Regions from separate parts of the Rubrivivax gelatinosus IL144 genome, predicted to be linked through region 1. Evidence: predicted binding sites of a transcription regulator. Region 1 holds the regulator's gene; each other region holds the start of a gene.

Region 1 (3,718 bases):
CGCCTGCATCGACGTCTGCAACGGCGTCATGGACAAGATGAAGTACCCGCGCGGGCTGATCCGCTACGCGACGGAGAACGGCATGGCTCAGCACCAGACGCGCGGCCAGATGCTGCAGCGTGTGCTGCGCCCCCGGGTGCTGGTCTACACGGCGATCTTGATCATCATCGTCGGCGCCTTCGCGGCCAGCCTCGCGATGCGCAGCCCGTTCCGTGTCGACGTCGTGCGCGACCGCGCCTCGCTGGCGCGCATCGTCGACGAAGGCTACATCGAGAACCTGTACCGCCTGCAGGTCATGAACGCGACCGAGTCGACGCAGCGCTACCGCATCAGCGCCGACGGCCTGACGCCGATGGTGGTCGACGCCCCGAAGGACTTCGAGGTCGAGCCGGCCGATGCGCGCTGGGTGACGATCGCCCTGCGGGTGCCGCCGGATACCGCCAGCCAGGCAGGGCCTGGAGCCCACGCGATACAGTTCCACATCGAACGACTGCCCGACGCGAACGACGCGACGCCGGTGGTCGCCAGCGAGAAATCAACGTTCGTCGTCCCCCGATGACGCTGCTTCGACCGGAGCCCCTGATGAGCACTCTTCCCGTTTCCCGCGACGCAACGCCCTGGTGGCGCATCGGCATGGTCTGGCTGGTGGTGTCGGGCCCGCTGATCGTCGTCATCGCGGCCGTCGCGACCGCCGTCATCGCGATCCGCGGAGCCGACCTCGTCATCACCGAGGTGCCGTCGTCGGTGCCGCAGTCCGGCGAAGTCCAGGCCGACACGCCGGCGATGGCTGCGCGCAACCACGCCGCCACCGCGGCGCCCTGAGCGGCTACTCCCGCGAGGCATTCGATGAGGCGGCGTGCGCGCGACTGGAGTGCGGTGCTCTGGCCCGCGTTCCTGGCCGCGGTGGTGCTGGAGCTTGCGCTGTTCTCGGTGCTGGATCCGGCGGCGCTGCGCTGGTTCGGCGGCGGGGCGATCGAACTCGATCCCGCAGCCGTCTACACGCTGGCCTTCTTCGTCTTCTGGGCCGCTTCGGCGGCCGCCGCAGGCATGACGCTGCTGCTGTCGCGCAGCGAGCACGAAATCAACAGCCGAACATTTCGCAGCTGAAGAAAACAAAACGCCGCGCAATGCGCGGCGTTTTTGTTTGCACCGGGGTTCGGGTCAGCAGGCGGCGGAGGAGCCGTTGACGAGCTTTTGCAGCGCCTGCGGGTCGAGCACGCGGATCTGGCGCTGCTTGACCTCCAGGATGCCGTCGTCCTGGAACTTCGAGAACGTGCGGCTGACCGTTTCGAGCTTCAGGCCGAGGTAGCTGCCGATCTCCTCGCGCGTCATGCGCAGGATCAGCGAGTGCGGCGAGAAGCCGCGCGTCTGCAGACGCTGGGTCAGGTTCAGCAGGAAGGCCGCCAGGCGCTCTTCGGCGCGCATGCTGCCAAGCAGCAGCATCACGCCGTGATCGCGCACGATCTCGCGGCTCATGATCTTGTGCAGCTGGCGTTGCAGGTCGCTGAACTCGCGCGACAGGTCTTCGAGCTGCTGGAACGGGATGACGCAGACTTGCGAGTCTTCGAGCGCCACCGAGTCGCAGGTGTGACGGTCGGTACCGATGCCGTCGAGGCCCAGAAGTTCGCCCGCCATCTGGAAGCCGGTGACCTGATCGCGGCCGTCTTCGGAGGACACGCAGGTCTTGAAGAAGCCGGTGCGAACCGCGTAGAGCGACAGGAAGGGATCGCCGGCACGGAACAAGGTCTCGCCACGCGGAACCGAACGGCGCGTCGCCACCATCGTGTCGAGCCGCTCGAGCTGGTCGTTGGACATGCCGACCGGCAGACAGAGTTCACGCAGGTTACAGCTCGAGCAGGCGACCTTGAACGGTTCAAGCCGGATGCCGGAAGACGTGTTGTTCATAGGGGTTCGACGATTGGAGTCAGTTCGGTCCGGCGTGGCGGGGCAGACCCGAGTATCGCTCATGACGTCGCTCAAGGGCATGGTCAATTCTTTGCTTGCGTCTCGGGTGGGCGCTTGAGACAGATCAAGCCGATTGGGTGAGTGTTTGGCACAGTCCAGCCCGTACCGCATGACGGCCGGATGAATTATGGACACGATTGTTCCTGAAGCACTGCTGAGGCGCCTCGACGTGCCCGGTCCCCGCTATACCTCGTACCCCACCGCGGACCGCTTCGTCGAAGCCTTCGGCCCTGCTGAGTACCGGCAGGCCTTGCGACAACGAGCGGAGGGCAGCACGGTGGGCGGCACGCCACCGCTGTCGCTTTATATCCACATTCCGTTCTGCGAATCGGTCTGCTACTACTGCGCCTGCAACAAGATCATCACGAAGCACCACGAGCGCAGTGCCGAGTACCTTGACGCGCTCGAAGCCGAAATCGCATTGCACGTCGCCGAACTGGGCAAGGGCCAGTCGGTGTCGCAATTGCACTTCGGTGGCGGCTCGCCGACCTTCCTGACCGACGAGGAGATCGGCCGGCTGATGACCCGGCTGCGCGAGTCGTTCAAGATCGTCGCCGGCGCCGAGATCTCGATCGAGGTCGACCCGCGCACCGCGACGCCCGAACGCCTGAAGAGCCTCGCCGGCCTGGGCTTCAACCGCATCAGCTTCGGCATCCAGGACTTCGACCCCGACGTCCAGGAAGCGGTGCACCGCGTGCAGTCGTACGACAGCGTGCGCGACCTCGTCGTCGCTGCGCGGGCCAACGGCTTCGAGTCGATCAACGCCGACCTGATCTACGGCCTGCCCAAGCAGACGCCGGACTCGTTCGCGCGCACGATCCAGCAGATCGCCGAGCTGCGCCCGGACCGCATCGCGCTGTACGCCTACGCGCACCTGCCGACGCGCTTCAAGCCGCAGCGCCGCATCCTCGCCGAGGAACTGCCGCTGGGCGAGCAGCGCATCAAGATGCTGGGCGGCGCCATCGCCGGCTTCATCGCCGCGGGCTACACCTACATCGGCATGGACCACTTCGCGTTGCCGGGCGACGCGCTGTCGGCCGCACGCCGCCAGGGCCGCCTGCACCGCAACTTCCAGGGCTACAGCACGCAGCCCGACTGCGATCTGATCGCGCTGGGCGTGTCCTCGATCGGCCGCATGGGCGCGACCTACAGCCAGAACGCGAAGACGCTGCCCGAGTACTACGAGTCCATCGCCAAGGGCGAATTCCCGATCGTGCGCGGCCTGACGCTGACGCGCGACGACCTGCTGCGCCGGGCGGTGATCATGGCCATCATGTGCCAGGGGCGCGTCGAGTACGAGTCGATCGAACTTGCGCACCTGATCAAGTTCCCCGAGTACTTCGCGGCGGAACTCGAGGATCTGACGCCGTTCGCCGAAGGTGGGCTGCTGGAGATCAACGACGACTCGATCCAGATCACCGCGCTGGGCTGGTACTACGTGCGCGGCGTCGCGGCGGTCTTCGACAAGCACCTGCGCGCCAGCGGCAACCGCGAGCGCTTCTCGCGCATCATCTGAGCCGGCACGGGTTATCCCGCGACGGGATAATCCGGGCATGACTCTTCGGGCCCCCGCGTGGACTTCGCGCTCGTCGTCAGCGCGCTGATGCTCGGGCTGGCCGGCGCGCCGCACTGCATCGCGATGTGCGGCGCCGCCTGCACGGCGCTGCTGCCACCCGGCCAGCGCGCCGCCCTCTGGAGCTTCCATCTCGCCCGCGTGGCCGGCTACGCGGCCGGCGGCGCGCTGGTCGCCTCC
Region 2 (3,718 bases), 730 kb from region 1:
GACATCGGCCGCGCCGCCGAGAGCCTGGCCGACCGGCGCGGCGAACTCGCCGGCGTGCTGCGCCTGAACGCGCCGCGGCTGGCGGCGCCGATGGCGCTGGCGCCTGTTCTCGCCGAGCTGGCGCGCCGCCACCCGCGCCTGGTCGTCGAGCTGCACAGCAACGACGCCTTCGTCGACATCGTCGCCGCCGGCTTCGACGCCGGCGTGCGCCTGGGTGTCGCGCTGCAGCAGGACATGGTCGGCGTGCGGCTGACGCCGCCGTTTCGCGCCGTGATGGCGGCGTCGCCGGCCTATCTGGCGGCGCGTGGCACGCCGCGCACGCCCGACGAGCTGGGCGCGCACAACTGCATCGGCTTTCGCCAGCTCGCCAGCGGCCGGCTCTACGAATGGGAGTTGAACCTCGGCGGCCGCACGGTGGCGGTGCCGACGCAGGGTACGGCGGTCGTCACCGACGCCAGCGTCGCACGCGAGCTGGCGCTGGCCGGTGTCGGCATCGCCTACCTGTTCGAGCCGCTGGTCGCCGCCGACGTCCAGGCCGGCCGGCTGCAACAGGTGCTGCCGGAAACGGCGCTGGCCGAAGACGGCCTGTTCCTCTACTTCCCGCAGCGCGCCGCGCTGGCGCCCAAGCTGCGCGCCTTCGTCGACGTGGCGCGCGAGCTGGCGGGCGCCGCCGGGCTTACAGCGCCGCCTTGAACAGCGCGCAGACCTCCTCGAAGCTCGGCTTGCGCGGGTTGGTCAGGCCGCAGGCGTCCTTCATCGCGTTGGCCGCCAGCGTCGGGATGTCTTCTTCCTTCGCGCCCAGCGGGCCGACGCCGGCCGGGATGCCGACGTCGGCGGCCAGACGGCGGATGGCCTGCACGCAGGCCTCGGCGGCGGCCGCGTCGTCCAGGCCGGCGGTGTGCACGCCCATCGCACGCGCGACCTCGCCCAGGCGCGCCGCGGCGACGCTGGCGTTGAAGGCCTGCACGTGCGGCAGCAGGATCGCGTTGCAGACGCCGTGCGGCAGGTCGTAGAAGCCGCCGAGCTGGTGCGCCATCGCGTGCACGTAGCCCAGCGAAGCGTTGTTGAAGGCCATGCCGGCGAGGAACTCGGCGTAGGCCATCTGCTCGCGCGCGGCCATGTCGCGGCCGTCGGCCACCGCGGCGCGCAGGTGGCGCGAGACCAGCGTCACCGCCTGCAGCGCGCAGGCGTCGGTGATCGGCGTCGCCGCGGTCGAGACATAGGCTTCGACAGCGTGCGTCAGCGCGTCCATGCCGGTGGCCGCGGTCAGCCCCGGCGGCATGCCGGCCATCATCTCGGGGTCGTTGACCGACAGCACCGGCGTCACGTTCTTGTCGACGATGGCCATCTTCACGTGCCGGGTCTCGTCGGTGATGATGCAGAAGCGCGTCATCTCGCTGGCCGTGCCGGCGGTGGTGTTGATCGCCACCAGCGGCAGCTGCGGCCGTGCCGAGCGGTCCACGCCTTCGTAGTCGGCGATCGTGCCGCCGTTGGCCGCGACCAGCGCGATGCCCTTGGCGCAGTCGTGCGGCGAGCCGCCACCCAGCGAGATCACGAAGTCGCAGCCTTCGGCGCGCAGCAGCGCCAGGCCGGCCTCGACGTTGGCGACGTTGGGGTTGGGCTTCACGCCGTCGAAGACGGCGGCGCCGATGCCTTGTTCGCCCAGGCGCTCGACGACCTGTCCGGCGAGCCCGGCGCGCACCAGCGGCAGGTCGGTGACGATCAGCGCCTTGCGCCAGCCGTGCGACTGGATGGCCTTGACGGCGTCGCGCAGGCAGCCGGCGCCCATCAGGTTGACCGAGGGAATGTAGAAGGTGGAAGTGGCCATGTCCGGGCTCCACGGGTGAAAGGAAAGCGGCCGAACTCTCGGGCGAATCCAAGAATTCGCAATTGACTGGAATCAATTTCATCGAGGGTACAAAGCCGCGACCAGGGAAGACGCTAGCGTCGACAATCGCGTCTCCGTTTCCTCTGCGAATCAGCGTGAAGACCTACGACATCGAAGTGCAGCGCCTGAAGTCCCTGCGTCACGACAAGGGCCTGATCGAGATCGGCGTCGACGCGCTGGTGCTGCCGCGCCCGGCGCGCGACGAAGGCGCCGCCGGCTCCTGCCTCAGCCTGCCGGTCGACCAGGCGCGGGCGCTGATGCTGCTGCTCAAGCAGCAGTTCGCCGAGCTGGACAAGCTGCAGCCGCGCAGCCGCCGCTCGGGCCGCTGCTGAGCCGGTGTCCTCGCTCAAGTACCTGCAGGGTTACGCGCCCGAGCTGCTGGCGCAGGTCCAGATGCTGCTCGACGAAGGCCGGCTCGCCGACTACGTCGCGCGCCGCCACCCCGAGCCTTCGCCGGTGCGCAACGAGCGTGAGCTCTACGATTACGTCTGCGCGCTGAAGTCGCGTTACATGAAGAGCGCGCCGCCGCTGGCCAAGGTCGTCTTCGACCCCAAGCTGCACGTGCTGAAGAACGCGCTGGGCACGCACACCGCGGTCTCGCGCGTGCAGGGCGGGCGGCTGCAGGCCAAACGCGAGATCCGCATCGCCGCGCTGTTCAAGGAGGCGCCGGCCGACTTCCTGCGCACGATCGCCGTGCACGAACTGGCGCACCTGAAGGAGCGCGAGCACGACAAGGCCTTCTACGCGCTGTGCCGGCACATGGAGCCGGACTACCCGACGCTGGAGTTCGAGCTGCGGCTGTGGCTGACGGCACGCGAACTCTGATCGCCGGTGACGCGCCAGCCTCGACAATCGGGGCATGACCGAATCTCCCGCCGCGCCCGCCGGCCCCGCTTTCTCCACGCTGCCGCTCGCGGCGCCCGTGCTCGCCAACCTGCAGCAGCTGGGCTACGAGCGCATGACGCCGATCCAGGCCGCGGCGCTGCCGCCGGCGCTGGCCGGCCGCGACCTGATCGCCCAGGCCAAGACCGGCAGCGGCAAGACCGCGGCCTTCTCGCTGCCATTGCTGGCCAAGCTGGACGCGAAGCGCTTCGCCACGCAGGCGCTGGTGCTCTGTCCGACGCGTGAACTGGCCGAGCAGGTCTCGCAGGAGATCCGCCGCCTGGCGCGCGCCGAGGACAACGTCAAGGTGCTGACGCTGTGCGGCGGCGCCGCGATCCGGCCGCAGCTCGCCAGCCTGGAGCACGGCGCGCACGTCGTCGTCGGCACGCCGGGGCGTGTGCTCGACCACCTGGAGCGCGGCTCGCTGGCGCTGGAGGCGCTGACCACCTTCGTGCTCGACGAAGCCGACCGCATGCTCGACATGGGCTTCGCCGAGGACATCGCCGCCGTCGCGCGCCACTGCCCGCCGACCAGCAAGCGCCAGACGCTGCTGTTCTCGGCCACCTATCCCGAAGACGTCGCCAAGCTCGCCGCGCGCTACCTGCGCGACCCGCAGGAGGTGCGCCTGGCCGAGACCCATGCCGCGGGCCAGATCGTCGAGCGCTTCTACGAGGTGACCGAGAGCCAGCGCCTGCACGCCGTCGGCCTGCTGCTGCAGCGTTTCCGCCCCGAGAGCACGCTGGCCTTCTGCAACACCAAGCAGCAGTGCCGCGACCTGGTGGCGGTGCTGCAGGCCCAGGGCATCGTCGCGCTCGAACTGCACGGCGACCTGGAGCAGCGCGACCGCGACCAGGTGCTGGTGCGTTTCGCCCACCGCAGCGCCAGCGTGCTGGTGGCCACCGACGTCGCCGCGCGCGGGCTGGACATCGCCAAACTCGAAGCGGTGAT
Region 3 (3,718 bases), 370 kb from region 1:
CTGCGTCGTGGTGCGGGCGCCGTGTTCGGCATGGAAGGGGCAGCGGGCTTCGGTGGACATCGGCAATCTCCTAGGATCACGTCTGGGTGACGAGGCATGAATCTAATCAATTGCCGAATGTCTTTCGATTGCCTTTCCCTATTTTGGCGATCGGGGTCAGCTCGTGCCAGCCTGCGCCACCAGCACCGCCAGCGCCGCCGAGGCCAGGCGTGCGGTGGCGCCGTCGGCGCGGCTGGTCAGCGCGATCGGCACACGCGCGCCGAGCACGATGCCGCTGCCGACCGCGCCACCCAGGTATTCCAGCTGCTTGGCGAGGATGTTCCCGGACACCAGGTCGGGCACCATCAGGATGTCGGGGTCGCCGGCCACCGGCGAGACGATGCCCTTGGTGCGCGCGGCCTCGGCCGAGATCGCGTTGTCGAAGGCCAGCGGGCCGTCGACGATGCCGCCGCGGATCTGGCCGCGGTCGGCCATCTTGCACAGCGCCGCGGCGTCCAGCGTGCAGGCCATCTTCGGGTTGACGCCTTCGACCGCCGCCAGGATCGCCACCTTGGGCAGATCGACGCCGAGCACCCGCGCCAGGTCGATCGCGTTCTGCACGATGTGCGCCTTCTCGTTGAGCGTCGGCGCGATGTTCATCGCCGCGTCGGTGACGAGCAGCGGCTTGTGGTACGCCGGCGCGTCGAAGCGGAAGACGTGCGAGATGCGGCGTTCGGTGCGCAGTTCGGCGCGCGAGAGCACGGCCTTCATCACCTCGTCGGTGTGCAGGCTGCCCTTCATCAGCGCCTGCACCGCGCCTTCGGCGGCCATCTCGGCGGCGCGTTCGGCGGCGGCGTGGCTGTGGCGCACGTCCTCGATTTCGACGCCGGCGAGGTCCAGCCCGGCGGCTTCGGCCGTGGCGACCAGGCGCTCGCGCGGCGCCACCAGCACCGGCGTGAACAGCCCGTGGTGCGCGGCGTCGAGCGCGCCGCGCAGCGACTCGGCGTCGCAGGGGTGCACGACGGCGCAGCGCAGCCCGGCGTGGCGCGCGGCCTGCTCGATCAGCGAGCGCACGCCGGCGGCGGCGTCGAAGACGTGCCAGCGCAGCCCGGTGGCCTTGCGCACGCGCTCCTTGTGTCGCGGCGCCTCGACGATGGCCAGCCCGTCCATCAGCAGCGTGCCGTCCTGGCGGCGCACGCTGCAGTCCAGCGTCACGCGGCCGCTGGCGGCGTCCTTGGCGCGCACCGCGACTCGCACCTCCAGCACGTCGCCGGCGCGTGCCGTGCCGTGGAAGTCCATGCGCTGCGAGACGTAGCGTGTGCCCGGGCCGGGGAAGACGGTGCCGAGCACGGTCGACACCAGCGCGCCGCTCCACATGCCGTGCGCGGTGCGGCCGGCCAGGCCTTCCTCGCGCGCGAAGCGGTCGTCCAGGTGGGTGGGATTCAGGTCACCGGAGATCGCCGCGAAGCCGGCGATGTCCGCGTCGGTCAGGGCGCGCCGCATCGTCGCGCTCTGGCCGACGGCGAGTTCGTCGAAGGTGGTGTTCTCCAGCCACTCGTCGCGCAGGTCGATCTCCATCGGGCGTCCGCTCGCGGCCGTGACGGGGCCGCCGGGTGCCAAGACTAACGCCGCCCGGCGTTCCGAGGGAGCCGGGCGGCTGCCGCCGGCCATGCAATCGCAGGCCCGGGCGCCGCTTGATCTGCCGCAACCTTGATCTGACGGCGGGACGCGTGAACCGGGGGCGGGGACACTGCGCCCCCGCCGCGCGGCCCGGCCCCGGCTTCACCCCTCGCGCTCCACGCGCTCCCAACCGAATCGATTTCCCGAGGAGTCGACCGACCCGATCATGTCCGAACAAGCCATCGTCCTCCATCCGCGAGCCGGCACTGCCGCCACCGACTCCCAGCCGGCCATCGTCGGCCAGCGTGTCGAGCTGCAGCTGCTGACCACGCTGCGCTGCAACCTGAAGTGCAGCTACTGCTCGATCGCCGAAGGCGACGTGCGCGATTCGCAGGGCCACGTGGCCTACACGATGGACCAGCTCGACGCGTTCATCGCCCAGCAGCTCGCCGGCAAGGAGGTCTACGTCACGTTCTACGGCGGCGAGCCGACGCTGAACCGGCCCTTCATCGAGGCCGTGATGCAGCGCCACCCGCTGTTCCGCTTCCAGCTGCAGACCAACGGCACGCTGCTCGACGACCTCAGCCACCACGTGCTGCAGCGCCTGTCCAACGTGCTCGTGTCGATCGACGGCGGCCAGGAAGTGACCGACGGCTACCGCGGCAAGGGCATCTACAAGCAGATCCTGCGCAACGTCGGCGTCGTGCGCGACAGCCTGGGCGGCACGCTGACCGCGCGCGTGACCTGGTCCGACGAGAACATCAGCTTCGAGGAGCTGGACCAGCTGACGAAGGCCTTCGACTTCGTCTACTTCCAGTTCGTCGCCGGCGACGCCTACGCCGGCCAGTCGGTCGAGCGCCGCAAGGCGGTGCTGACGAAGCTGGTCGAGCGCTTCTTCGCCGACACCGATCGCGTCTACCCCTTCATCCCGCTGATGGGCGCGGTGCGCAACAAGCTGTTCCCGTCGCGCGCCATCGAGCAGTGCGGCGGCGGCACGGCCTGCCGCGTGTCGACGCACATCCTCAACGTGATGCCCGACGGCCGCATCTTCGCCTGCCCCGACCTGATGCACCTGCCGGAGATGCAGACCGGCGACGTTGTCGGCAACTGGCTGCGCCGCAGCCCGCTGCAGCCCGACCCGAAGATGCCCTGCCATACCTGCGAAGCGCAGAGCTGGTGCCGCGGCAACTGCATGAAGAACCTGTACCTCGGCTACGTGCGCGAGGACGGCGACTGGCGCAGCAAGGTCACCGACCCGATCTGCGAACTCGTGCGTCACCTTGGCCGCGAGATCGACCGCCACGACGTCACCGCCTGGTTCGAGCAACTGCCGCTGCCGCAGCGGCGCGTGCTGCTGGACAGCGAGGTCTACCAGTACGTCGAGGTCATGCCCTGACGGGGGCGCCGCCACTGCGGCGGCGCGGCGGAAAAAGAAAAGCCGGTCGGGATGTCGGAGGCACCCCGACCGGCGAAGTCCGCCGCGCAGGTGCGCGGCGCCGTCAGACCGGTGAGTCGGCGTAGAAGCTCGACTCGCTAGTAATGATATCAATTTTGCAGACGAGAAGTGATTTTTTCGTTCTCCGTCTGTGCAATCTTTGGCGCCGTACCGGCATGAAAAAGGGGCCCTGAGGCCCCTGGGGATGTCGCGGCGCCGGGCCGCGGCGTGTTCAGGCGGCGGGCGCTTCGGCCGCCGGCTTGGCCGGGCGGGCGCGGCGCGGCTTCTTCGCCGGCACCGCTTCGACGACGGCTTCGACCACCGGGGCGGCGGCCTTGCGCACGCGGCGTGCCGCCGGCTTCACGGCTTCGGCCACGGCCTTCGTGCGCTTCTTGCCGACGGCCGCGCGGGTCGCCGGCTTGCGCGCCTTCTTCGGCGCGCCGGCCGCATCGACCAGGCGTTCGGCGCCGCGCACGACGGTCGTCGACAGCTTCAGCGCGATCATCGCGCCCGGCAGCGTCACCTTGGCCGCGGTGTGCAGGCCGTTGGCGAGCATCGTGTTGTCGACGCCGGCCGCCAGGTCGGCCATCTTCGTGATCTGCGCGGCGGCGGTGTCGCCGCCCAGGTCGACGAGCTTGGCGGCGCGGTCGGCAACTTCGTCGATGCTCTTGTCGACGGTGCCGG
Region 4 (3,718 bases), 990 kb from region 1:
GCCTGGCCGATGCGCCCGGCCAGGCTGTATTCGATCGCCGGCTGCGTCGCGCCTTCCGGCGGCGCCGGGAAGCTCGACAGCGCCCACAGCACGACCGTCAGCACCAGGATCACGCCGCCGACGCGGCGCAGGAAGATCGTCGCGCGCTGCCACAGGCCCAGCGCCACCGAACGCACCGTCGGCCAGTGGTAGGCCGGCAGTTCCATCATCAGCGTGCGCACCTGGCGCTTGCCGCTGCCGAAACGCTTGAGCACCCAGGCGACGGCGAACGCGCCGAAGATGCCGGCCATGTAGAGCGCGAACAGCACGACGCCCTGCAGCTCCAGCCCGCCGGCCACCTGGCGCGACGGGATGAAGGCGGCGATCAGCAGCGCGTAGACCGGCAGCCGCGCCGAGCAGGTCATCATCGGCGCGAGCAGGATGGTGACGATGCGGTCGCGCGGGTCGGCGATCGTGCGCGTGGCCATGATGCCGGGGATGGCACAGGCGAAGCTCGACAGCAGCGGGATGAACGAACGCCCCGAGAGCCCGACGCCGCCCATCAGCCGGTCGAGCAGGAAGGCCGCTCGCGGCAGGTAGCCCGACTCTTCCAGCAGCAGGATGAAGAAGAACAGGATCAGGATCTGCGGCAGGAAGACGACGACCCCGCCCAGGCCGGCGATCAGACCGTCGACGACGAAGCTGCGCAGCACGCCTTCGGGCAGCGCACCGCCGACCGTCTGGCCAACGGCCGCGGTGGCGGCCTCGATCCAGCCCATCGGGGCCTCGGCCCAGGCGAACACCGCCTGGAAGACCAGGAACAGCAGCAGCGCCAGGATGGCCGGCCCGGCCACCGGATGCAGCACGACGCGGTCGATGCGGTCGCTGGCCGTCTCGGGCATCGCCTTGTCGAGGTCCAGGCGCTCCAGGATGGCCTGCACCGTGTGGTGGTCGCCGTCGAGGTGCAGCTTGTCGTGCGCGGGCTGCGGCGCGCGCCACAGCGTCTTGTCTTCGAGCAGCGCACGCAGCGCGCGGTCGCCGTCGGTCTTGATGCCGACCGTCGGCACGACCGGCACGCCGAGCTCGCGCGACAGCGCCTCGGCGTCGACCGGAATGCCGCGGCGCGCGGCCATGTCGGCCATGTTCAGCGCGACGATGCAGGGCAGGCCCAGGCGCTGCACCGCCAGCACCAGGCGCAGGTTGCGGCGCAGGTTGGTCGCGTCGACGACGCAGACGACGACGTCCGGGCGGCGTTCGCCCTTGGCGCGGCCGTAGAGCACGTCGACGGTGACGCGCTCGTCGGGCGAACGCGGGTGCAGGCTGTAGGCACCGGGCAGGTCGAGCACGCGCAGCGTCTTGCCGGCGGCGGTGCGGAACACGCCTTCCTTGCGCTCGACGGTGACGCCGGCGTAGTTGGCCACCTTCTGGCGGCTGCCGGTCAGCAGGTTGAACAGCGCCGTCTTGCCGCAGTTCGGATTGCCCACGAGGGCGACCAGCTGGCCGCCGGGATGAAAGTGGACGACGGTCTCGTGGCAGCCGCTCATAGCGGCTCGACACGCACGCAGGCGGCCTCGGCGCGGCGCAGCGCGAAGGTCGACTGGCCGACGCGCACGACCAGCGGGTCGCCGCCCCAGACGCTGCGCGTCGTCACCGTGACGCGTTCACCGGGCAGGAAGCCGATCTCGGCCAGCCAGCGCGCCCAGTCGGGCGCCAGCGCCGGCGCGGCCACCGACAGCACGCGGCACGGCAGGCCGGTGGCGGCGGCATCGAGAGAGACTGCGGCGGGCTTGGCGCCCGGGCCCGGCGCCGGAGACGGCGAACTCGCCACCGGCATCAGCGCCGGCGACGGAGTGCGGAAGAAGGAGCCAAAGCCCATGATCGGCATCAAATGCGAATATTTCTCATTATGTGCCTGGACAAAACCCTTGCACAAGCAAAACCGCCTCGCGACTTGACATCGCTCAATCCAGCCGGGGCGGCGCCGCGTCGCCGTGACTTATCGCCGCCGCGGGCGGCCATGCGACACTTCGCTGTCACCTGTCTCCCGTGCCCATGCTGATCAACTGCGTCGCCTACCGCCACGGCGTCAAGCTCGCCGACATCGCGGTCGAGGCCATCAGCGACCACCTCTCCGTCCCCGACACCCTGGTCTGGGTCGCGCTGCGGGATCCGAGCGACGAGGAACTGGCGACGATGCAGCGCGAGTTCGGCCTGCACGAACTGGCCGTCGAGGACGCGCGCCACGGCCACCAGCGGCCGAAGATCGAGGAGTACGGGGACATGCTGTTCACCGTCGTGCACCTGCTCGAGTACGGGCCGACCGACGAGCTGCAGCGCGGCGAGCTGGCGATCTTCGCCGGGCCGAACTACGTGGTCTCGGTGCGCAACGGCAGCACCCAGGGCTTCGTCGGCGTGCGTGCGCGCTGCGAACGTTCGCCCGAACTCCTCAAGCAAGGCGCCGGCTTCGTCTTCTACGCGCTGCTGGACGCGGCGGTCGACCGCTACTTCCCGCTGGTCGAGGAGCTGGAGAACCTCGTCGACGGCATCGAGACGCAGATCTTCGAGCCCGGCGCCGCGCGGCGCAGCATCGAGCAGCTCTACGACGTCAAGCGCCGCCTGGGCGTGCTGCGCCACGCGGTGCTGCCGCTGGTCGACCCGGTGATGCGCCTGCACGGCAGCCGCACGCCGACGGCCTGCACCGGCACGCAGGAGTACTTCCGCGACGTCTCAGACCACCTCATGCGCATCAACGGCACGCTCGACGCGCTGCGCGAAACCGTGACCACCGCGATCCAGGTGAACCTGTCGATGGTGACGATCGAGGAGAGCGAGACCACCAAGCGCCTGGCCGCCTGGGCCGGGATCTTCGCCGTGGCGACGGCCTTCGTCGGCGTCTGGGGAATGAATTTCAAGTACATGCCCGAGCTCGACTGGCGCTGGGGCTATCCGGCGGCGCTGGGCGTCATCGGCTCCGTCTGCGCGCTGATGTACTGGCGCTTCAAGAAACTGGGATGGCTGTGAACCAAGACAAGAAAGACACCTGCCCGCGCTGCGGCGCGTCCTTCCACTGCGGCATCGCCGGGCCCGGCCCCTGCGCCTGCACCCAGGTCAAGCTCGACACCCGCCCGCTGCGCGCGATGATGTCGCTGTACCCCAGCTGTCTGTGCCCGGACTGCCTGCGCGCCATCGCCGCCGGCGCGCCGGTGGAAGCGCCGGCACGGGGCTGAGCCCGCGCCGGCGTCGTTCTCAGCCCTCGCGCGTGCAATCGCGCTCGGGCCTTCGGCAGGCGCAGAACGCCTTCCGGCGTCCTGCGTCCAGGCTCAGTGCGCGCCGCCGGCGTCGGCGGGGGCGGCTCCGGCGCCAGGACGCCGCGGCGAGGTCATCCAGATCAGCGCGACCAGCGCGACGAACAGCAGACCCGACATGTAGAACACGTCGGTCACGGCCATCGTGTAGGCCTGCTGGTCGATCAGCCGGTTCAGCGAAGCGTTGGCCTGATCGGCGCTGTAGCCGGCGGCGGCGAACTGGGCCAGCACGCCCTGGGTCGTCGCGTCGCGTGCGCCGCTGCTGATCGCCTCGACGAGCTGGGCGTGGTGCAGCGAGGCGCGGTTGTCCCACAGCGTCGTGAACAGCGAGGTGCCGACGGCGCCCGCGGTGATGCGCACGAAGTTCGACAGCCCCGAGGCGGCCGGCATCTGCTCGGGCTTCAGGCCGTTGAAGATGATGGCCTGCAGCGGCA

What was found. The regulator FNR, encoded in region 1, switches genes on or off when oxygen is low (the NO sensors DNR and NnrR bind a similar motif). The targets are predictions, from matches to a motif close to TTGATNNNNATCAA.
Region 2: yiaY (L-threonine dehydrogenase) is a predicted target of FNR. The motif match lies at 1,891-1,904, and genes of this name have one in related genera.
Region 3: RGE_RS17200 (radical SAM/SPASM domain-containing protein) is a predicted target of FNR. The motif match lies at 1,674-1,687, and genes of this name have one in related genera.
Region 4: RGE_RS19925 (FeoA family protein) is a predicted target of FNR. The motif match lies at 1,931-1,944, and genes of this name have one in related genera.

Annotation. Positions count from the first base shown of each region.
Region 1 is NC_017075.1:3,396,781-3,400,498, reverse strand. It holds gene ccoG (cytochrome c oxidase accessory protein CcoG) at 1-559, shown strand, start outside; gene RGE_RS15515 (hypothetical protein) at 583-822, shown strand; gene RGE_RS15510 (hypothetical protein) at 847-1,107, shown strand; gene fnr (fumarate/nitrate reduction transcriptional regulator Fnr) at 1,162-1,905, opposite strand; gene hemN (oxygen-independent coproporphyrinogen III oxidase) at 2,093-3,481, shown strand; gene RGE_RS15495 (sulfite exporter TauE/SafE family protein) at 3,539-3,718, shown strand, end outside.
Region 2 is NC_017075.1:4,129,242-4,132,959, reverse strand. It holds gene RGE_RS18775 (LysR substrate-binding domain-containing protein) at 1-693, shown strand, start outside; gene yiaY (L-threonine dehydrogenase) at 677-1,828, opposite strand; gene RGE_RS18765 (hypothetical protein) at 1,984-2,220, shown strand; gene RGE_RS18760 (YgjP-like metallopeptidase domain-containing protein) at 2,225-2,713, shown strand; gene dbpA (ATP-dependent RNA helicase DbpA) at 2,748-3,718, shown strand, end outside.
Region 3 is NC_017075.1:3,769,290-3,773,007, reverse strand. It holds gene katG (catalase/peroxidase HPI) at 1-60, opposite strand, end outside; gene RGE_RS17205 (bifunctional enoyl-CoA hydratase/phosphate acetyltransferase) at 157-1,557, opposite strand; gene RGE_RS17200 (radical SAM/SPASM domain-containing protein) at 1,826-2,995, shown strand; gene RGE_RS17195 (hypothetical protein) at 3,267-3,718, opposite strand, start outside.
Region 4 is NC_017075.1:4,384,817-4,388,534, forward strand. It holds gene feoB (ferrous iron transporter B) at 1-1,523, opposite strand, end outside; gene RGE_RS19925 (FeoA family protein) at 1,520-1,855, opposite strand; gene corA (magnesium/cobalt transporter CorA) at 2,032-3,000, shown strand; gene RGE_RS19935 (cysteine-rich CWC family protein) at 2,991-3,206, shown strand; gene RGE_RS19940 (DHA2 family efflux MFS transporter permease subunit) at 3,300-3,718, opposite strand, start outside.